DNA from 2 places in the Shimazuella sp. NTD248 genome. Region 2 is predicted to be linked to the other one. Evidence: a T-box and tRNA genes for the amino acid it is inferred to sense, from the RefSeq annotation. Region 2 holds a T-box; the other holds one or more tRNA genes.
The links. The T-box of region 2 lies ahead of AC5WOE_RS06910 (valine--tRNA ligase). A T-box ahead of a tRNA ligase gene usually reads a tRNA of that ligase, here a tRNA-Val.

Region 1: it encodes a tRNA-Val, which carries the amino acid that the T-box ahead of AC5WOE_RS06910 (valine--tRNA ligase) is inferred to sense. The anticodon was not compared.

Annotation. Positions count from the first base shown of each region.
Region 1 is NZ_JCAJZT010000004.1:400,864-412,514, forward strand. Features, by position in the region: gene AC5WOE_RS11710 (MBL fold metallo-hydrolase) at 1-176, opposite strand, end outside; gene AC5WOE_RS11715 (ribose-phosphate diphosphokinase) at 419-1,360, shown strand; gene AC5WOE_RS11720 (tetratricopeptide repeat protein) at 1,479-3,170, shown strand; gene AC5WOE_RS11725 (thioredoxin family protein) at 3,183-3,497, shown strand; gene AC5WOE_RS11730 (CcdC protein domain-containing protein) at 3,527-4,000, opposite strand; gene AC5WOE_RS11735 (MFS transporter) at 4,315-5,535, shown strand; gene AC5WOE_RS11740 (DHA2 family efflux MFS transporter permease subunit) at 5,674-7,281, opposite strand; gene AC5WOE_RS11745 (HlyD family secretion protein) at 7,297-7,929, opposite strand; gene AC5WOE_RS11750 (HlyD family secretion protein) at 7,941-8,558, opposite strand; gene AC5WOE_RS11755 (MarR family winged helix-turn-helix transcriptional regulator) at 8,563-8,994, opposite strand; tRNA gene AC5WOE_RS11760 (tRNA-Asn) at 9,724-9,799, shown strand; tRNA gene AC5WOE_RS11765 (tRNA-Thr) at 9,801-9,876, shown strand; tRNA gene AC5WOE_RS11770 (tRNA-Glu) at 9,890-9,966, shown strand; tRNA gene AC5WOE_RS11775 (tRNA-Val) at 9,978-10,053, shown strand; tRNA gene AC5WOE_RS11780 (tRNA-Tyr) at 10,060-10,144, shown strand; tRNA gene AC5WOE_RS11785 (tRNA-Gln) at 10,168-10,242, shown strand; tRNA gene AC5WOE_RS11790 (tRNA-Lys) at 10,256-10,331, shown strand; tRNA gene AC5WOE_RS11795 (tRNA-Gly) at 10,367-10,441, shown strand; tRNA gene AC5WOE_RS11800 (tRNA-Gly) at 10,447-10,520, shown strand; gene rocF (arginase) at 10,807-11,651, shown strand, end outside.
Region 2 is NZ_JCAJZT010000002.1:445,856-457,506, forward strand. Features, by position in the region: gene AC5WOE_RS06905 (alpha/beta fold hydrolase) at 1-794, shown strand, start outside; T-box leader at 977-1,230, shown strand; gene AC5WOE_RS06910 (valine--tRNA ligase) at 1,254-3,941, shown strand; gene AC5WOE_RS06915 (hypothetical protein) at 4,434-5,252, opposite strand; gene AC5WOE_RS06920 (hypothetical protein) at 5,417-5,677, shown strand; gene AC5WOE_RS06925 (hypothetical protein) at 5,705-5,974, shown strand; gene AC5WOE_RS06930 (4-hydroxybenzoate synthetase) at 6,077-6,688, opposite strand; partial or broken gene AC5WOE_RS06935 (bifunctional 3-deoxy-7-phosphoheptulonate synthase/chorismate mutase) at 6,744-7,556, opposite strand; gene AC5WOE_RS06940 (phenylacetate--CoA ligase family protein) at 7,653-8,888, opposite strand; gene AC5WOE_RS06945 (phenylacetate--CoA ligase family protein) at 8,921-10,264, opposite strand; gene AC5WOE_RS06950 (hypothetical protein) at 10,439-10,648, opposite strand; gene AC5WOE_RS06955 (tetratricopeptide repeat protein) at 10,997-11,651, shown strand, end outside.

The DNA.
Region 1 (11,651 bases), on a different contig from region 2:
CGAGTAATCGGTTTCCCAATCTCATTTGCTGTTTTTAGAATGGCTTTATTACTACTGGGTAGAGCACAATCAATAAGGATAAGTTCATGTTCTTCTTCTATGAAATAGCAGTTTACTGGAAATACATCAGGAAAAAAACTAAGTTGATAAGTTGTGTCCTTTTTGGTTACTTTCATCTGTATCCGCTCCTTTATATATATAAACTAATACTATTAGTATTTTAACTAATTCAATTAGTTTTGTAAAGTGCTTTTAAAAAAACGATAATCTACATTTAAGCTAAAATTTTCGGCAATGAGAGGAATAACTTTTCCTTATAAAAATAGTCGAACATTCTACTATTCGATTAATTTTCAATGTCATAAAAGGACTGCTATAATAAAAACAAGTAAACCGTGGCTAATGGAGGGTCAAAAGGATGAACAACGTTAAAATTTTTTCAGGTACCTCCAATTTGTCGTTAGCAACTGATATTGCATCTCGTCTCGATAAAGAACTAGGTAAAGTTAGAATTAGTAGATTTAAAAGTGGTGAGATATATGTACATTTTGAAGAGAGTGTTCGCAATCAAGATGTATTTTTAATCCAGACACTAGGTCACCCCGTTAATGAAAATTTGATGGAACTTTTGATCATGGTAGATGCTGCCAGGCGTGCTTCAGCACGAAGTATTAGCGCGGTAATTCCTTATTTTGCTTATGGACGACAAGAAAAAAAGGATGCTCCTAGAGAACCAATCACTGCAAAAATGATTGTTGATCTCCTGTCGACAGTTGGGGTATCCCGGGTTGTCACTTTAGATTTACATGCACCTGCTATTCAAGGGTTTTTTAATATTCCTGTAGATCATTTGTCTGCTTTGCACTTAATCTGCGATCATATACTTCAAAGTAAAATTTCAAATCCAGTTATCGTTTCCCCAGATGCTGGAAGGGCAAAAATGGCAGAGAAATTAGCAACGTTGCTCGATGCACCATTTGCGATTATGTTAAAAAAGAGACCTAATCACAATGCAGCAAAAGTTACCCATATCATTGGTGAAGTAACGAATCGAACGCCTATCATTATTGAAGATTTGATTGATACAGGCGGCACCATTGTAAGCGTAGTGGAAGGTCTGCAAGAAAAAGGTGCTAATCCAGCTTATATATGTGCAACACATCCTTTATTTTCGGATAACGCTGTACAAAAATTGATTCATCCAGGTATTAGGGAAGTAGTAGTAACAGATTCTATTGCATTTGAGAACTCAGGTGATTTTTTTAAAGTGTTGTCTGTGGCACCGTTGTTAAGTGAAGCGATAAAAATAATTATTACTGGAGGTTCGATAAGTACATTATTTCGTTCAGACTCCGGTTAAAAGGTAGAAGAGGAGAAAGATTCCCAATTCATGTAAGCAAACAATTCCAAATATGTTATACTGGTGGGGTACCAAACCATCAGGCATTTTTTGGCTGCTGACTGGTTGGGAGGAAACTATGAAAAAAATATCTATTCCTAAACATAAATCAGATCATAAGGTCATCTCATTGGAGATGGATGCAAGCACCTTTTTTGATCGAGCTATTAAATCACTAGAGCGTCATCAATATGATAAAGCTTTAAAGTATTTTCGCGTTGTCATGGAAAAAGAACCTGACAATCCAGCTAATTACTGCAATGTAGCTGGAGTTTTAGCTGAGTTGGGTAATTACCAAGAAGCAAACGAAATTTTACAAGCAGTCCTGCAAGATGTAGATCCATCTATGGCAGAATGTTATTACTATATGGCAAATAACGCTATAAATATGGAAGCATTTGAACAGGCAGAAGACTACCTTATCGAATATTTACGACATGATCCCGAAGGTGAATATTCAGAAGAGGCGGAAGAAATGTTATACATGGTAGCTTATGAAATGGGACGATTACCAAAGCAATTGATTGCTCCTCTGCCTGGATTTCGGGAAAAACATGAAGAAGCTGAATGGCATTTAGAAGAAGGCCGTTTTCTACAGGCTACGGAATTGTTAGAAGAATTAGCGAAAGAAAACCCTGACTATCTTCCGACCTATCATAATCTTGGTTTGGCATATTTTTATACTGGACAATTGGAAAAAGCTCGTGAGATCGTAACAACTATTTTGGAGACAGACCCGAACAATTTACATGCATTATGTAATTTAGCAATATTGAGTCAACATGAAGGAAACGAAACCATGACAAGAGGGATCATGGATATGCTGAAAAACCTAGTTCCTGTTCAACCGGCTGCTGCCTATAAATTAGCAGTCACAATGGGGATGCTAGGGGAACATCAAGTAGCATATGAGTTGTTTTCTTGGCTTTTGAAAGTGGATGAACAGCCTGAGGCAAGTCTGTATCACCATGCAGCAACAGCAGCTGTTCATGTAGGGAAACTCTCTGTAGCACATCGGTATTGGAGAAGAGCTGCTTGGCTTGATCCGCGTTCCGAGATACCAAAGTTTTATTTAGAACAGATGGAGATTTGGATGAAGGACCCAACCTCCATTCCATCCCTGACTTGCTATCATTATCATCTTCCTTTTGAAGAGTATATGCTAAAGATCAATCAAGGAGAGATGGTAGAAAAAGTAGCATTGGAATATGAAAAAAATTCACTTCTTCATACTTCTCTGACTTGGGCACTTACTCATGGTGATCGTCAGACAAAGTTACAAGTTCTCACCTTCATGCGTTGGATAAAACATAAAGAAGCTGAGGCTTTGCTGCGCCATTTTTTGCGTAAGCCAATGGAAGATGATGAATTAAAGCAGATCGCGTTTTTTGCTTTGCGTCATATGGATGCAGAACCTCCATATGAGGTATTATATAATGGTGAGATGTTAGCATTAGAGGATTCTTCGAACAGCCAAGAGAAAAAGTGGCAACTAGTTCTCGCTTGTCTACTCGAAAATATGGATACTTATGAAAGTGCCCAACAACAAGATGCAAAGATGCTTTGGGATTTTCTTCGACAGTTTTCCGAAATTATGATTCGCAAAGTCGAAGGGATGGCAGCAGCTATTGAATATGTAGTTGCAAAATACTATGATTTATCACTGTCTCAAGTACAAGTAGCGGAGAAGTATAAAGTCGCATCTTCTACTGTAGCAAGAAATGCTAAGCTCATATTGCCACTATTACACCACTACTTCAAACAGATTTGAGGGGGATTTATAATGGACATGCTCAACGAAAAAACATTTGCTGAATTTACGAGCTCAGGAAGAAAAGTGGTTGAGTTTAGTGCTGACTGGTGTGGAGATTGCAAACGAATTGCACCAGATATGCCTGAGATCACACAAACATTTACTGATGAGTTCCAGTTTGCTGAGATTGATGTAGACAGTGAACAAGCAGTTGCCGAGCAATATAATGTGAAAGGAATTCCTACTTTCATCGTTTTTGAAGAAGGAAAAGAAGTAGGGCGTCTCCCAAGTAGATATGCCAAAACAAAAGAACAAGTAATCGAGTTTTTGGACTCGGTGAAATAAAGAAAAATCCACCCATTGTGGTGGATTTTTTATGCGCTCATCGTGTATTTTAATCTGCGAAACTTGATATAAGAAGCAACTCTCCAAGGAATCACATATCCAAAAGCAACTGCAAGCAATATCATCATTTCTGTTTGCGTTCCTAACATTTGCAAGTATTGATGGAGAAGAATTCGGATGATGATTATTGCGATAAAAGTATAAATGAAAACTTTATTTCTCACTGCAAAAATTTGTCCTTCTTCACGCATTTCATAATTCGTTGTGAGTATCAATGGTATAGACATTACTAATCCAAATATAATTCCCGCTAACTCATACCAAACATGAATTGTTCCTTTTTGCTGTGAAATAGCGAGAAAACTCATTAACAAAAAAATAGGAATAGGAATTAATATTCTTATACCATTGCCTTTAATAGGTTTGGTTCCACTTCTGATTCTTCTCCAAACGACTAAACTCACGATAAGAAAAACAAGTCCGTATATGGCATATTGATACATTGTATTTCGCTCCTTTTTAATTCCTGCTGTTATTGTTCTTATAAGTGTATTATAACAACTAATACACTTAATGCAATGGGTATTCTAAAATTTTTTTTTGGAAAAATGTATTTTTGTATAGTTATCAAGTTTCATCCACGGTTGGTTTATTCTATAAAAACATTAGCTCATTACAGTAAATCCATTGACACTGCCATTCATTATATGTTTTGATTTTTTTGAATACTATAAACAGAAACAAGAAAGCTGAGGGTTTATAGGTAGAGGAATCAAGCATTGAAATCAAACACTAGTTACTACCCGATTGAGGAGAGATGAAAAAAAGAAGTCCGCTGTTCAACCCAGAGTCATGGTGGTGTCGTAACCTAGCATGGTGTAATAAACAAAATATGGCGACCATGACCACTTTTGTTCTGTTTACTGCTGGGAATGCCTATATGAACAACTCGCTTACGAGGTTGTTGATGGAGAAGGGGCTAGCAGAGGATGCCTCGATTTTTTATGGAGTTACAGGTCTCATCGCTTTGTGTACCCTCTTTTACACAGGGAAATTGGTAGATCGCTGGGGCCCTCGGAAGCTGGTATTTCGCTTTTTGCCAGTCTGGTGCTTTCTTTCATTCTGCTATGTGTGGGCAGAACAATTTTGGATACTCATTGGTGTACGTCTGATCCATGAATTCGTTATGGTAAGTATTACAAACAGCCTGTATGTACAGTTTATGGAGACTGTGCCCAAAGATCAAAGCAAGGAAGCAAATAGCGTTTCTCTTGCCGGCGAGTTTATTGTCATTTCCTTGGGAATCCCACTAGGAGCTTGGTTGCTCTATAGAGAGTTTCTCGTAGCATGGGGAAGCATCCCGCTTTGCTGCGGACTCGTGATTCTGCTGATTGTCTTGAAACAGCAAGATATTCCTCTGTATAAAGAAAAAGTGGCAGAGAAGGATCAGAACACCACCCAACAAAACTGGAGGGAAAAGACAAAAGAATCCTTCCGATCTGTTGACTGGGAACTCCTTCTCCTCAACAGTTCTCTAGTGGCAATTCCACTCACCAATGCCATGTATGGTCGCTATTTGCCGCTGTACATGCCAGGAATGTGGTCGGCTTGGCTCACTACAATTCAAACGATTACTGCCGCTTTCTCCGGATGGTTGGTGATCAAGATCATCAAGCGGTGGACCAAGTTCCAAGTATTGCAGGTGGTACATGGGATTCATATTCTCAGCCTCTTCATTACATTGTTTTTTTTTCATGTTATTCCCCTTATGATCGCTGCTATGGTACTCAATGGCTGGTCTACATCTGCATTTTTGCTTGGTTTTATGCAGGATCAGTATGATCAGGCGGAGCAGAAAGATAAAGGAAAACAAAGCGCCATCAACAACCTTCCGGCAAAGCTCTCTACACCAATTGGTCACTGGGGATCTGGTTCAATCGTAACCCAATGGGGTTATGCTGGAGTTTGGTGGATGCTGTTTCCTTTCCATATCTTCGGAATGCTCGTCAAACTTCGTTTGGCCAGTAAGTCGAAGTAAATAAACCTTCATTCGAATCCGTTTGCTGACAGCAGACGGATTCGACTCGTATATAGTGCAGTGCATAAAAAAAGCTGCTGATGTTTAAAGTGTCCCCTCTGTGAAGGGACATTTTTGTTGATCAGCAGCTTTTCTTTATTAAGTTGTAACGGGTTCTAAAGACTCTTTTGGTTTCTCTAATTTAGGTGCAGTTGCTGGTACTACTGGTTTCTTCCTTTTGCGAACATCTGTTAAAAAGAAGCTGAGTATAAACGCTAGTACTGTAAGGCCAGTTGTCCAGTAAAATGCATCTTGTATACCAGACATGGAACTTTGGAGGCTGATTTGCCCATAGAGTATATTGCTTATGGAAGCTTGGGCTTGTTCAATCGGTATACCAAGTTGCTGAGACATTTGGATTGCTTGATCCATAAACGATTGCTGAAACTGTGGGTCCATGGTATTTGCTGAGTTTCGCAATAGTCCCAGATGAAATGAGGCGCGATTGGTAAAGATAGTTGTGATGAGACTAATCCCAACTGAACCTGCAATTTGTCTTGTTGTATTGGATAACGCTGTACCGTGAGCATTTTTTTCTTGCGGCAATTCGTTAATCCCAGCTGTTTGGATAGGCATCATCAGAAGACCCATTCCAACCATTCGAACCATATAAAGAACAACGATAAAGGTATAACTTGTTGCCAAAGTTAAGTTTGTAAACTCATAAGTTGTGACTAGGGTGATTAACATCCCGATAACAGCAAGGGGACGAGGTCCAACTTTATCAAATAAGATACCTGAGACAGGAGATAAGATCCCCATGAGAATTGCACCAGGAAGCATGAGCAATCCTGACTCTAGAGGTGTGAATCCTCGTAAATTTTGCAAATAAATTGGCACGAGGAACATACCGCCATACATTCCGATGGTAGTGATCATATTAATGACACTGGATAAAGTGAAGACAGGATATTTTAAAATCCGAAAATCTAACATCGGACGTTTGGAGTTCAATTGCTGAATGACAAACAAGATAATACATATCACTCCAACTGCAAGTGATACATCGACGATCACATCGTCCCAGCCTTTACTTCCCGCTTCACTTAGTCCATAAAGCAATGCTCCAAAACCAATGGTAGATAGAATCGTTCCTATAAAATCGAGTTTTAGGTTTTTGTTGGTTCCGCCTAAGTCTTTCAATAAAAAGATAGACAGGATTAGGACCAATAAACCTAGCGGAGCAATACCATTAAATAATAATCTCCAACTATAATGTTCCATCACCCAGCCAGAAAGAGTAGGTCCGATAGCTGGGGCAAACATAATACCAAGTCCAAAAATCCCCATCCCTTTTCCTCTGCTTTCAGGTGGGAAGATAGATAAGACAAGGGTCATACTCAGCGGCATGAGAAGCCCGCCGCCAACAGCTTGTAATAATCTACCTATTAAGAGTATCGAAAAAGTAGGAGCTAGACCACAAACAAATGATCCGCCAGTAAAAAAGATCATAGCTATGAAAAATAAATTACGAATTCCAAAACGTTCTATCAGAAATGCAGATAGAGGAATCAAAATCCCGTTCACGAGCATATATCCAGTCAATAACCATTCTGCATCGGTCGCTGTTACATTAAATTCGGTGATCAAATGTGGTATTGCTACATTTAACAATGTCTGGTTTAAGACGGATATAAACATTCCTAGCATAATAATCGCAAGCAAAGGAATCTGTGAACGGATAGTACGATTCGATGAATCTGTCATATTGGTTCACATCCTTTAGCGATGTATGTTTACAGTTGCATTCATTCCTGGAACAACTTGATCAGAATAACTTTCCAGTTCAATTTTTACTGGTACATATTCTACTTCTTTGGTGTAGTCACCACTTGCATTTTGAGATGGTAACAAAGAGAACTCGGAGTTCGTTGCTTTCCCAATTTCTTTTACTTTTCCATCAATAGTAGTGCCTTTGTCAACATCTACCACTACGTCTACATCTTGACCTACACTTACATTCTTGATTTCTGTTTCTTCAATATTAGCAATGACATACAATTTGTTGAGATCTACTACTTGAGCTAAAGTCTGACCGGCTGCTACTGTTTCTCCTTTAATTCCTTTGCTTTGGACAATTGAACCTGCGATAGGAGAAGTGATAGATGCAGTACTTGTGCTGGTAACTTTACCAATTTCTTCGTCTTCGGTTACTTGCTGTCCAACGGCTGCGGTCCAATCCGTTATTTTACCAGAACTGACAACAGTAACGGGTACCATATCCCCAGAAACTTTGGCATTATCAGTGGATATATACTCAGTAGTATTACGATAGTAGTTGATACCTACGATTCCAACTGCTATTACAATCAAGAATACAACAGTATTAATTGCAATCAGTCTTCCAGCTTTCATTCTTTATCACCTTATCTTTCTATTTTAACTTCTGCGTGGACTCCTAGAGTCAAGCGGTCAATAGGTAAATTGTTGACGGAAATTTTTACAGGGACACGTTGTACTTCTTTTTCAGAACTTGAAGAAGAAGTAGAGCTTGAGCTTGATTCGTACACTCCACCTGCGCCCGATCCAATCTGTATTACTTTTCCGTTATAGGGTTCATCTGATAGGGACTCTATCGTGACTTTGACATCTTTGCCGGTTTTTACTTTACTAATCTGATCTTCATCAATATAGGCTAATACGTATGTTTCATCTAGGTTTGCCATTTTGGCTAGTGTTTGACCTTGAAAAACATTTTGATTGGTATAAACACTCGTTTTTACAACAGTTGCATTTACTTTGGAAGTAAGAGATTTATTTTGGACTTTCCCTACTATGTCTCCTTCTTTTACCTTATCTCCTTCTTTAATCTTCCAATCAGTTAAAACCCCTGTATGCATTGCATCAATAGAGTACATATCGGCTTCTAAAGTTGCATCGTCGGTAGAAACATACGTCTGTGCATCTGTGACATATTGATATCCAAAAACGGCTATCCCCAAGACCACGATAATTACGACAAACGTGGTTAACCATTGTTTCATAGGCTTATCCTTCCTCTAAAATCCTCACAAGCTTCTGTAGATTAACGGAGAGCTGAGTAAATTCTTCTTCTGAAAGTTTTTCTAAATAAGTCCGATAATACTGTGCTTGTGTAAATGGGAAATTAGCGAATATTTGCTTGCTTTTATCGCTTAATGCGATCCAAACCACTCGGCGGTCCTCTTCATCTCGTTTTCGGGTCACCATACCCGCTTTCACTAAACGGTCAATCAGTCCACTCATGGAGCTGGGCTTTGAATCCAATTCTTTGCTGATTTCCACTAGGGACATGGGGCCTTTTTGATTAAGCACTCTTAAAACCTGCCCTTGCGGAATAGTCAGGTTGTACTTTTTGAAATGCTCATGCAGGATGTGAAAAGATCTTTTCACGCAATAACGCATGGCACTAACAAATTCTAGTACTTCATCATCCGTCAATCGAATATCACCTCACATTAATATTTCACCCCGTTAACATTTTGTATTATATTATTTCGGATACGAAATATCAATAGGAGAAATGTCAAATGAAAATTACTTTTATATGCTGTAAAGTGTAAAAAAAGAAATCACAGTGAGAGATATATACATTTCACGATTTTACTTTTCCCAACTCTTTCGCTTCTTTTTCAAGGTAAATATTACTTATGATCGTGTCTTTCTTTTCCAGTAAGGGGATGGAAAATATGTTAGTTGATTTCTTTAGAACTAAATATCAAAAGCATGATTTTATAAGGACTTTGCTCGAATGTGAATTTTTGTTGACAGAATAGAAATGAAAAATGTTGAATCGATTTTTATCTATTTTCTTGGAGAATAGTAGTTTGTTAGATAAATCCATTCATTTCTAAAGTATTCAGGTAATGAAAAGGCAATTAAATATGATAGATATTCCTAGTTGTTTCTTATAGGTAATAACAACTACAATTATGTTTACGAAAATGAATCATAACAACAGATTAGATCTGCTGTTACAGTTGGGGTAAGAAAAATTCATCTTCTTTTTGATAAAAAAATCCTTGCAATGGTATACTACCTGTGGTATATTAATCCTTGTCGCCAAAAGCGATAAAACGCTAGAAAATAATGATTTGAAATTATTGTTAAATAACTTGACAATACATAAGTGTTCTTGCTAGAATACAATTTGTCGAAATGAAAGACTATTCCCAAATAGCTCAATTGGCAGAGCAACCGGCTGTTAACCGGTAGGTTGCAGGTTCGAGTCCTGCTTTGGGAGCCATGCTCTCTTAGCTCAGTCGGCAGAGCGCTTCCATGGTAAGGAAGAGGTCACCAGTTCGAGCCTGGTAGAGAGCTCCACAAACATTGTCTCGGCCCGTTGGTGAAGCGGTTCAACACACCAGCCTTTCACGCTGGCATGCAGGGGTTCGAATCCCCTACGGGTCACCATAGTTTCATACGGGCGCTTAGCTCAGCTGGGAGAGCACATGCCTTACAAGCATGGGGTCGGCGGTTCGATCCCGTCAGCGCCCACCATTTTACGGAGGGATACCAAAGTGGCCAACTGGGGCGGACTGTAAATCCGCTGTCTTCGACTTCGTAGGTTCGAATCCTACTCCCTCCACCACTTACATATGTAAAATCCACTTTTAGGGAGTAGCCAAGTGGTAAGGCATCGGTTTTTGGTACCGTGTACCGAAGGTTCGAATCCTTCCTCCCTAGCCATTTTTCATCTTGAGAGCCATTAGCTCAGTTGGTAGAGCATCTGACTTTTAATCAGAGGGTCGAAGGTTCGAGTCCTTCATGGCTCACCATTTATAACCTTTGATCATAGTATTAAATATATATTGCGGAAGTGGCTCAGTGGTAGAGCATCGCCTTGCCAAGGCGAGGGTCGCGGGTTCGAATCCCGTCTTCCGCTCCATATATGCGGGTGTAGTTCAATGGTAGAACATCGGCCTTCCAAGCCGAATGTGAGGGTTCGATTCCCTTCACCCGCTCCATAAACAAGAGATACCTTAATAGGTATCTTTTTTTAATTTGGCTAATTTGAAATGCTTTAAATCGATTTCGTGGAATGACAACAAAAGTAGTGGGGGTTCAAGAAGAAATAGTGTTTTATAGCTTGAGATTTTTTTAGCTATGTTTTTATCTTTTTCGGGAAAAGTAATCCGTGAAAGTAATCGGTGATCATAAATATACATTTTCTAGAATAAATATTAAAATTTTACAAATTGTATTAAAAAATGATACAATGCGCTTATCAGAATCAGAAAGAGGGTTAAACCTATGAGCAAACAGAATCCAATAAGCGTGATAGGTATGCCGATGGACTTAGGCCAAGGTAGACGCGGTGTAGATATGGGGCCAAGTGCAATACGTTACGCTCAACTACAAACAACTTTGAAAGCTTTAGGGTTTGATGTAGAGGACCTTGGTGATGTTCAAGTGCCTAGTCCAGAATCGATAGATATTGGAGATAATCATTTAAAATTTTTATCGGCGGTATGTGACGTAAGTGAATCTTTAGCAAACGTTGTATCTGATGTGATCAAAAGAAAGCGCTTTCCACTTGTTCTCGGTGGAGATCATAGCATGGCGCTCGGAACGGTTGCTGGGGTAGCAAAACATTATCATAATCTTGGGCTAATTTGGTACGATGCACATGGGGATTTAAATACAGGAGAAACATCACCTTCTGGAAATATCCATGGTATGCCATTAGCAGCGAGTCTTGGTGTTGGTCATCCTGATTTGGTTCATATAGGAGGATATACGCCAAAAGTAAAACCTGAAAATGTAGTCCTCATCGGTGTTCGTGAGCTGGATAAAGGAGAACAAGCTATTGCCCGGGAAATGGGATTAAAAGTGTTTACGATGCATGAAATCGATCGTTTAGGCATGACAAGAGTAATAGAAGAAGCCTTATCTATAGTAGGGAAAAATACAGATGGAGTACATCTGAGTTTTGATTTAGATGGATTAGATCCAAGTGATGCTCCTGGAGTTGGTACTCCTGTGCCTGGTGGGATCACCTATCGCGAGAGTCACCTTGCCTTGGAGATGATGTCGGAGTCTGGGTTAATTACTTCTGCTGAATTTGTGGAGGTAAATCCAATACTCGATCGAGAAAA
Region 2 (11,651 bases):
AATATTCCTATGTAGATGCAGCGATCAATTCAGGATATGCAACTTTAAATGTTGATCGAATTGGATCAGGAAAAAGTTCGCATCCACTCAGTACAAGTATTGATATGGCTTCGGATGCATGGGTAGCCCATCAGCTGGTACAAGCCCTTCGAGGAGGAAAAGTGGCTGGTCCCAATGGCTCTATCGCTTATAGCAAAGTAATTGAAGTCGGACACTCCTACGGTTCCCATGTTTCAATGGAAGAAGCCACCCGCTATCAAGATGTTGATGGAGTCATTCTAACAGACCCGGTAAGGGGCTTTCAGAGTAATACACTCGAGAAAGTTGAACTCACACTAAACCTTTATCCTGCTTCACTTGATCCTAGATTTGGTCTTTTGGGACAAGATCTTGGATATCTGACCACTCGTCCAAATACCCGTTATCAATCATTCATGAAGCCAGGAGATGTCGATTCTGCTGTTATTGCTCAGGATGAGAAACTAAAACAAACCCTTACCATTACAGAAATTACGAGCCTTCTCCTTTCGCTAAATACAATCCAAGACATCCGCGTACCTGTACTTTTGGTGATGGGCGAAAAGGATTATCTCTTTTGTGGATCAGATGCTGACTGTTCTACACCTAAAGCAGTGACAAATATAGAAAAACCATACTTGGGACCGAATGTTCCTTCCGTTGATGCTTATGTTCTGAAAAATGCAGGACATGATATTAATTTCATGAAAAACAATCAAGATTGGTTCACCTATGCTCTTAACTGGACAAATCAACATTTTGGCACTCAAAACTAAACACAAAAAAGCATCGACTGTCGCCATTTTTCAATGGAGTAAGACAGATCAATGCTTTTTCTAATACTTCCATCTATACAACAAGTTTGAAAAATGTATGGCTTCATCCTAAATGAAACAAAATGAGGATGATATTTAGGTTGCTTTCTACTATTATGTTGAGTAGAATATATTTACCATATGTAAAACCATTGACGGAGAAGAGTAAATAGGATAACCCTTCAGAGAGAAGAATTTGCCTTTGTGGCAGCTGTGAAATTCTTCGGGATTTACTATTGAATGTCACTCCAGAGTGCTTCCGCCAAAGTCAAAAATTTTGATCAGTAGTTGGAGCCGTAAACCTACGTTACAGGTGCGAGTGAACAAGAGTACTATTGTATTTATTGTACTTTTGTTAACAAAGGTGGTACCGCGAATTAATCCCTTCGTCCTTTGAGATGAAAGGGATTTTTATATTTTATGAGTGTTTTTAAGGAGGATTTCACATTGGGAAGTTCAACAAAAGAAATCACAATGCTAACAAAGTATGATCCAAAATCCGTTGAGAAAGATAGGTATCAATTTTGGTTAGATCATGAACTCTTCAAAGCTTCGGAGGATAAAAACAAAGAGACATTTAGTATTGTTTTGCCCCCACCTAATGTAACAGGTATGTTACATATGGGTCATGCTCTAGATTTTACTCTGCAAGATATCTTGATTCGCATGAAGCGTATGCAAGGCTTTGATACTTTATGGCTTCCTGGCATGGATCATGCTGGAATTGCAACGCAAGCAAAAGTAGAAGAAAAACTGAGAGAAGAAGGTATTTCTCGTCATGATTTAGGCAGAGAAAAATTTCTCGAAAAAGTTTGGGAGTGGAAACATCATTTTGCATCTATCATTCATGAACAATGGAAAAAGATGGGCTTTTCAATGGATTACTCCAGAGAACGTTTCACGATGGATGAAGGACTATCCCAAGCTGTTCGAAAAGTATTTGTTGATTTATTTAACAAAGGCTTGATATATCGTGGAAAGTACATCATTAACTGGGACCCCGCAGCACGAACAGCACTTTCTGACATTGAGGTTATCCATAAAGAAGTAAAAGGTGCACTTCATCATTTACGTTATCCTCTAACAGATGGTACTGGTTTTATTCAAGTAGCTACCACACGTCCAGAAACTATGCTTGGTGATACTGCTATTGCTGTACATCCAAATGATGAAAGATACCAAGGTTTAATTGGTAAAACCGTTAAACTTCCATTAACAAACCGAGAAATCCCAATTATTGCTGATGAATATGTGGATAAAGAGTTTGGAACTGGTGCAGTAAAAGTAACTCCTGCTCATGATCCTAATGATTTTGAAATGGGTCTACGTCATCATCTACAACAGATCGTAGTGATGGACGAATCAGGAAAAATGAATGAAAATGCTGGTAAGTATCAAGGATTGGATCGTTTTGAAGCACGCAAACAAGTTATAGCTGATCTTCAAGAGTCAGGAGTATTAGTAGAAATAGAAGAACATATTCATTCCGTTGGACATAGTGAACGCAGTGGTGCAGTTGTTGAGCCATACCTATCAACACAATGGTTTGTAAAAATGAAACCACTTGCTGAAAGAGCAGTAGCCCTTCAAAAAAGCGAGGACAAGGTTCAATTTGTTCCAGAACGCTTTGAGAAACTCTACTTAGACTGGATTGAAAACATTCGCGACTGGTGTATCTCTCGACAGTTATGGTGGGGACATCGAATTCCAGCTTGGCACTGTGAAAACTGTAAGGAAATAACAGTAACTCTTGATAATCCAACCAATTGTTCACACTGTAGCAGCTCCAATATCTCTCAAGACGAAGATGTACTCGATACTTGGTTTAGTTCCGCATTGTGGCCTTTCTCCACTATGGGCTGGCCGGAAGAAACAAATGACTTGAAGCGTTATTTCCCAAACAGTGTACTTATTACAGGACACGATATTATCTATTTTTGGGTAGCACGTATGATATTTACAGCTTTAGAATTTACAGATAAAAAACCTTTCCAAGATATTTTAATTCATGGTTTGGTTCGTGACGCTGACGGAATTAAAATGTCTAAATCCCTCGGCAATGGAATTGATCCATTGGATGTCATTGATCAATATGGTACTGATGCAATGCGTTTTATGATCTCTACCGGTTCAACACCAGGTCAAGATCTCCGTTTTCGTTGGGAAAGGGTTGAATCAGCACGGAATTTCATCAATAAAATTTGGAATGCTTCTCGTTTTGTACTCATGAATTTGGATGACTTTGATGCTGAAGATATTGATTTATCTGGTGAATTGAACACAGCAGATAAATGGATTCTCACCAGACTGCAAGAAACAATTTCTGAAGTCACGAAACAACTTGATAGTTATCACTACAATGAAGCAGGTAAAACCTTGTACGAGTTTGTCTGGGATGAATTCTGCGATTGGTACATCGAATTTGCTAAACTCTCTCTCTATGGAGATGAGGAAAAGGCTAAATTAACTACTCGTTCCGTTCTTTGTTACACATTAGACAACATTTTAAAACTGTTACATCCATTTATGCCTTTTGTAACAGAAGAAATATGGCAGAATCTTCCTCATGAGGGAAAAAGCATTGTAACCGCTGATTGGCCAATTTCACAAAATCAATACCAGTACCCTAAAGCAGTAGAACAAATGAAACTCTATAAGGAAGTCATTCGAAGCGTTCGAAATATACGCGCTGAAGTGAATGCACCTATGGGTAAAAAAATAAACATCTTTATAAAACCAGATAATGAAAAGACACTACATCATTTGCAAGATGGAGAACAATGGATTCGTAAACAATGTAATGCTGATAGTTTGACCATTGATTCGAACATTTCCATCCAAGAGAAAACCATCAGTGGAGTGGTGACAGGAGCTGAAATACTCTTGCCACTAGCAGGATTGATTGATATCCAACAAGAATTGAACCGCTTAGAGAAAGAATTAAAAATACTAGATTCTGAAGTAAATCGTGTGCAAAAGAAATTATCCAATCAAGGATTTATTGGTAAAGCACCTGCACATGTAATAGAAGAGGAACGAAATAAAGAGAAGGATTATCTTGAAAAAAGAGTAAAAGTAAAAACCCGTCTGGCTGAACTTCAAAACTAATAGACGAAGGGATGAAATTAATCGTTTTCATCCCTTTTTATTTACGGTTTATTGTCTGGTTCCATTTCAGATGTAATCGATAACCTCGTTTCTTCATCCTCTTTCATGCAGTCTAAGGAGCTCCTTTGGTCGGCAGTAGAGGAATTGAACCTCCAACCTCTTCCATGTCAAGGTGATCTACTCCCCCATGTCATTCATCCCCGTAATATGTATAGGTCAAAACCTTGTGTACTGTAAACAGTTTCTCCAAGCATTACGTCCGCAAAGTAACTGTCAGTCTTCAAGCTTCAACATTTCATTATAGCTAGTAATATTCTCTCAAATTCGCACAAGAGGACTCCCACCTCTAAGATGGCGAGGTGAAGTCATTTGCGAACTCATCGAATAAACGATATAAAAAACTTTTGTAGGCATCACCTTTTTTCTCCAGAAGCTGCTATCGATACATGTATATAATTGAAACCTTTCTTCCTTACCAGCAATTTTTTTACTCTATTTTTTTCGGTTCTGTTTTTTAGGTTGTGTTTTTTTCGGTTTTATTTTTTTCGATTCTGTTTTTTCCAGCTCTGCTTTTTTTCGTTTTGTTTTTTTCGGCTCCGTTTTTTCCAATTCTGTTTTTTTCAGTTCTGTTTTTTCCCCTTTTGTTTTTTTCGACTCTGTTTTTTCAGGCTCTATTTTTTTCAGTTCTGTTTTTTCCCGTTTTGTTTTTTTCGATTCTGTTTTTTCCTGTTCTGTTTTTTTCCGTTTTGTTTTTTTCGGCTCTGTTTTTTCCTGTTCTGTTTTTTTCTGTTTTGTTTTTTTCAGCTCTGTTTTTTCCGGCTCTGTTTTTTTCGATTCTGTTTTTTTCGATTCTGTTTTTTCCTGTTCTGTTTTTTTCCGTTTTGTTTTTTTCGGCTCTGTTTTTTCCTGTTCTGCTTTTTCCGGCTCTGTTTTTTTCGGTTCTATTTTTTTAGTAATAATTCGTAATGCCGAATTGACCAATTTTTCTACAGGCATATTCTCGATAAGGGTACTGAGAGTAGACTCCTTCTCAACCGATGATTTCTCTGAGTCTTCTTTTTCTCCACCCTTTTCTTGATTCTCTAATTTATCTAACTCCTTTTGAACAAACAACTTCCACTCCGAATCGCTCTCCGGTTTCGAAACTGCCGAAAGTACTTCTTCATCTGCGATCGGATTAGAATCCGTTTTCCCCAACTCTTTTTGGATAAACCGTTTCCACTCCAAATCGCTTTCCTGTTTCGAAGCTGTTAAAAGTGCTTCTTCATCTGTGACCGGATCAGAATCCGTTTTCTTCTGGATATCATCCATTGATCGGAAACCTCCTTTTATATGTTTATGACTCCTTATATGTTTATGTGGGTTAATGAATCTAGATTGGACTGAAGTGGAATTCATCTAATAATAGTCCAGTACCTATATGATCTGAGATATTTGCTCATATACTGAATTATTCATAAGAGGAGTGAAAGTAGATGGAAACAAGGAACATGGATGTTGCGGATAAAATATTATTCATTCTGGGTATGAGTTTATGTGGCGTACTTGTTTTCGTACTAGTGGTGGGCGTTATCGTTGCATTGCTTACATCTCGGAACGGCAAGAAACTAACAGGAACGATTGATTCCGTTCTGATACAAGATGACGATGGTTGTGACCGCGTTGAAAACCAAATCCAACGAGTAGAGGCTGAAGCGAATCAGTTTCAAAACGAGGAAAGAGTCGAGAATAGCTAAATGCAGTATCATAAGGAGGTGAAGCAATTGGCTGGAGAAAATAAAGAGTCTTCAAAAATTTTTCACGAAATCAATCAGGCATTCAGATCCTGTACTGCTACCTACACGACATCGGTCAAAAATGGAGCAGACATAGCTAAGCAAAAAATCATAGAAGCTGTAGAAAATCGTGATCAACCCATCGAAATCGTTTTAGTACAATTATTCGAAGCCATAAAGATGGGCGTACAACATGCTGGTAAACAAATACTCGACTCCGGAATCGATTTCGTCGAACAAATGAAAGCAAAAAAATAAGACTGCCTCTCAGCAGATCATTCACTGTTGAGGCTTGCATCCTCAAAAGCATTGGAAAACTCTAAGAAATACGTTCATTCTGTAGAGCTAGGAATTGATCCGTTATTCTTTTTTCAGAACCGTATTCTTATTTGTTTGTTCTTTCATCATCCATTGCTGCAAATGGTGTCCGATGATGCTCGGATGGAAATATTCTAGCATCTGAATCCCAGGTTTACATCCGAAATAAATGAAGTATTTTTTGTAAGGCACCTTATTTTGCATATTAGGAAAGTGAATCTTAATCGGTCGTTGAAAAAGATCAACCGTTTCCTCTTCGTTAATGAATCCGGAGTCGGTCACCTCTCGTAATGTGCGCAATCCGAGTGAGCTGATCGCTTTTCCTATTCCCTCTTGTCGATGCGCAATTTTCTCGAACAAAACAGGAGGTACATGCTTAGAATATACAAGCGCAATGTTGTGTGACACGACGAATCGACTTTTCTCGCAGATCAATACCGATTCTCGAATATAGGACGGGCCTCCCGAGGATTCACCCATCAGGTTTGCATCCTCTTCACCAATTTGTTCTTGCCGTATCACATGTGCAAAAACTTTCTCGTTTGACAGCATTTCTAGCAAATCCGTTGTCCTTCCATCCGTTACTAACAAAAGGTCGAATATCAATCCTTGTAAAACATCCGATACCTTTTGCTCAAATTGTGAGTCTACCATACTCTCACCTCCGTCAGACAATTGTGCGCGCTTTTCGACAGTTATTAAAAAATGGTCAATGGTACAGACCGGAATCGCAAAGCCCTTTCCAGAACGTATGAAACTCATCTATGTTGACTTGCTGATTGGCGTCGGAGAGAGCAGCTGAGGGATTCGGGTGCACCTCAACCATAAGCCCGTCAGAGCCAGCTGCTAACGCCGCCTTTGCACAAGGCAGCAAAATATCTTTCCGCCCAGTAGAATGGGTGACATCCACTAGAACTGGAAGATGGGTCTCCTGCTTTAAAATTGGAACAGCGGAAATATCAAGCGTATTGCGAGTCATTGTCTCGAAAGTACGTATACCACGTTCCATTAACATGACTTGATCATTTCCTTGGTGTAGTATATATTCTGCTGCTAACATAAACTCTTTCAAAGTAGCGGAAAGACCACGTTTCAGTAGAATAGGTTTCTTCGTTTGACCGACGGCTTTCAGCAGGTCGAAGTTCTGCATGTTACGAGCGCCTATTTGAAAAATGTCGATATAACGGGCAGCTGTATCGATTTGAATGGGACTCATAACTTCGCTGTTGGTTATCAATCCAAATTCATCCGCAACTTCCTTCATAATTTTCAATCCCTCTTCACCGAGCCCTTGAAAATCGTAAGGAGATGTTCTCGGTTTGAACGCCCCACCGCGTAAAATCGTTAAGCCGGCTTCCTTTAGAGCGGAAGCAACCGTTACAAGCTGATCTCTCGATTCGACTGAGCAGGGACCTGCGATCAGCGTATGGGAAGAACCACCAATCACCGACTGCTTAATATTAATAATCGTATCTTCGTTTTTATGTTGACGGCTTACGAGAAGCTGTGATTTCTCTTGCTGCAATTTATCGCTCATGATTAACAATCCTTTCTTTCCGTATAATAGGAATCTTCCTAACCAATTATCGTTATGTTATCGAATTCTATGGATCTATTTCTATGTGTCGTTACTTCGCTTTTTGATATATACAGGCTTTATCGATGGAACGTTATTCATGAGCTCAACACGATCAACCAATGTAGTGATTTCAACGGAAACTGGCACTTGAAGTCGAGAAGATAATTGAGAACGGACGTATTCCTCTGACCATTTTCTAGAATCATGCGAATCTAGTAAAAAGTGCAATCCCTCTGCCTGCTCTAGCACCTTCCAAGCATCCGGAGCAGGAAACAATGAATATACGGCTTCCTGAATATCCATTGCGTCTAAGACGATGTTTCCAAAACGTATTCGATCCTTGCTTCTGCCGTAATGAACCAAGTTCGCTCCAGTTCGACCACAATCACATAAACAGGGTTCTACAGAGATAATATCCCCATTAAAGTATCTCAACAGAGGAGAACCTTGATGGGAAAGCGTCGTGATCGCCGCAAACCCTCTTTTTCCGGAAGCAAGGGAGCTCGAACCATCCTCATTTAGTACTTCTATAAAAATATCTAATTCTGCAATATGCATTGTGCCATACTCACACATTGTAGCGATATTGGAAGTTTCCGTCGAACCATACATATTAAACACAGGCACGTTCCACAGCTTTTCTATATGTTCCCTTCTCTTGTCGCTCATTAATTCACCAGCGACGCATATAGCGCGCAGAGTTGGAAAGTCCTTGCTCGGCTCAGAACCGCCGAGACGAGCCGCTTCGGCCAGCAATTCCATCTCACGCGGGAGTCCAGCTAACACCGTGACAGAAAGGTGTTTCATCAGACTTAACACCCTAAGGTAAGGAGTAACAATAGTACGTCCGCTTGCAGGAACAACTCCGGCTCCAGTAAGCCAGGCTGCATGCTGCATTAAAAATGCAGGCAGTGCCATTGCGTAAGGAAAGCGGATCAGCACCAGATCTTCAGACGTCAAATGCACGCCGCATTCCTTCAATTGTCTTCCACCATTCATCAAATCTGTTTGCGTAAACCAAGCAGCTGAAGGTTCCCCAGTCGTTCCGGTCGATTCGTGGTATTGAGCGATTTCCTTCATATCGACGGCAAGGTGACCAAAGATACCAGCTTTCCGCAAATCTTCTTTTGTAGTTAACGGAAGCTCCTGGATGTTACTCAATTCAATGCCGTTTAAAGCATGTTCCAATAATTTCGTCTTATACAGAGGGGATTTTAGAATACGCACATACATCTCCTGAAATTTTCGCGCTCTCTCTTTATCGATGTCATTCATTAATGCGCACCTCCTCTCTCGTTTTTGTATAGCTAATTGAATACTCTGATCGCTTTGCCGAACGTACGAGGAATATCGTCTCTGATTACGACTTCGCAATGTATCCCAATCCGATCAGCCATATGCTTTTGAATTTTTGCCGCCAATTGCTCGTCACTTAGCTTCGTCTGGTACTTCTCAGCTTCTATTGTGAGCAATCCTTGATTCAACTTAAGGTGATACCATAAACCTACTTCGGGAATCTCCATGAGAAAGTGCTCGATTAAGAATGGAGAATAGTCTTCGGTACCCAAGCGCAGCATCTGCTCCATTCGGCCTCTTAGCTGCAAAACGTCCATCGTGATTCCGCAATCGCATTTGGATTTCTGCAAGTTACCAAGATCTCCAGTTCTGTAACGTACCATCGGCATTCCTTCACGAAGCAGTGTGGTCACAACGATTTCTCCCGTTCGACCGTACGGAAGCACTTTCTCCGAAACCGGATCAATGATTTCGACTTTCACATGTCCTTCCATGACATGGTACCCTCTATGCTTACTGCATTCTACACCAACAACCCCGCACTCGGTTGAGCCGTAAAAAAACGAGACTTCGCATCCCCACGACTTTTCCAACCTCTCGCGGAAGGTGGAGGAGCATCCTTCGCCGGTAAGCCAAATTTTCTTTAAGCAAATATCTTCACCAATTTTTATACCGAACTTCTCACTTTCTGCTGCTAGGAGGGCTGCGTAAGACGGGGTTGTAGTTAGTACCGTAGCTTGATATTCCTTCATTAACTCCAACGACTTATCGATAGGAGCCATATAACCACCTTTTCCAAGCGAAAGAACTCCCGTACCAAATGCAAATTGAAATAATCGCTGGAAGCCAAGACCAGGCAACGCAAATTCATAAGGCAGCGCAATTGCTGCGACATCATCCTCCGATTCCTTAAAAAGCTCCAAATATTTCGGTAACAGATCGTATACATATTGATCAGCTAATGTATAAGAGGTATATATTGGCTTACCCGATGTGCCGCTGGTGAGGTGTACCTGACCTATTTCTCTCGGATCGACACATAATATCTTTTGTCTATCACCTCTAATGACATCTTTCTTCAGCATCGGAACAGTAGCTAATTGTTCTAAACTATCGATTTTAGGTTCTGTGAAGCCTGCCATTTTCAACGTTGAACGATAGTATTCATTTCGGTTCCACACATGAGCAAGAGTGGCGTTAACAGCTTTTAACTGATAATCTTCTATATTTTGATGAGGAAGTTTTTCGATGGTTTTTCCTTCATCATACAATTGCTTATAAAATTCATTAAATTGTTCTAGATGGGATGAATGATTGTCAATGGAGACTGTCATCTTATGAGTTTGAAACTTCATCTTAATCCTCCATTCCATGTATACTTAGTACACTTAGAATCTCCCCGAAGTAAAGAATGAGTGAGGGCATGATCCACGCGAAAAGGCGTAACCATTCCCTCATCTATCAACAGCAGTTGTAACATCTGTTATTACTCTCTAATTGTTTCTTTGAATAGTTTCAATCCATCTATATTAATTTTTTTCTTCCTTCTTTTTTGCCTCTCTCTTTTCTTGTTTCCGCTTTTCTTTGGCTTGCTTTTCTTCTATTTTTTTTGCTTTTTCCTCTTTCTTTGCTTTTTCCTTTTTCTTTTCTTGTTTCCGTTTATCTTTAGCTTGTTTCTCTTCTATTTTTTTTGCTTTTTCTGCTTTTTTCTCTTCTTTATTTAGCTCTATATCACTCACATTCTGCCCTCCTTCCATTTATTCTTTATGAAATGCAAGGAAAGTCAGACTTGATTCAGACAAACACACATAATGTAAAAAAAGAGCATTCCATCCAAACCGTTTATATAAACCATACATATCGTAACTAGCATATATCGTTTATTTTAAGGAAGGGGTAATCCGTGTTGTTACTCAGATTGGAAAATGATCAAGATTTCCAATATCTCCATACACGTCTCCTGATAAGCGGTCCAGCCAGTGGCTCAGATCAGGGTGGACTTTTTTTACTTGACTTTAAAAATAACGATTTGGAGAAGCTTTCCACTGGCAGTTGCTCGAGAATGACATTTGGAAGGAGGAATTGAAATGGAAAAAAACTACACTCATATAGAGCAATTCGAAAAAGGAAAAAGGGTGCTTACACAAGGCCTAGACGGAGATAAAAATGCGGTGAAAACCGCCTGTGAAATTTTCTTAAAACTTCGCAAAATCGAGCCTGACAACGCTCTTTTTGAAGCCTATTACGGTACTGCTCTTGCACTATTAGGACGAGATGCTGACCAGCCTTTGGAAAAAGCGGATAAAGCGCAAGAAGGACTAAATTCTTTGAATCAAGCGATTTCCATGGATCCAAATCAAAAGGAGATTCGGTTGTTACGTGCGAAAGTATGTCTGCGACTGCCAGAAGATTTCTTCTATTCCTCACAGACGGCGATCGAAGACTTCTCCTTCCTGCTGGATCGTCATAAAGAAGATCCCAGTTACCTCACTGATAAGCAAGTCAAGGAAATTATGGAGGATCTAAGTACTGCTTACCAAAATGCTGGAAAATTGAAAGAAGCAAATGAAATATTGCAACAATTAACTCAGATGAATAAACAGATGAATGAACAATTGGTGAATCCAAGTGAGAAAAATATCGAGATTTTACTTAAACAGATTATCACCCTACACAAGGCCGCCCAGAAAGGGAATAAAAAGGCCCTTCAAGATATGCAACAATTGTTGGAACGAGTGCGCC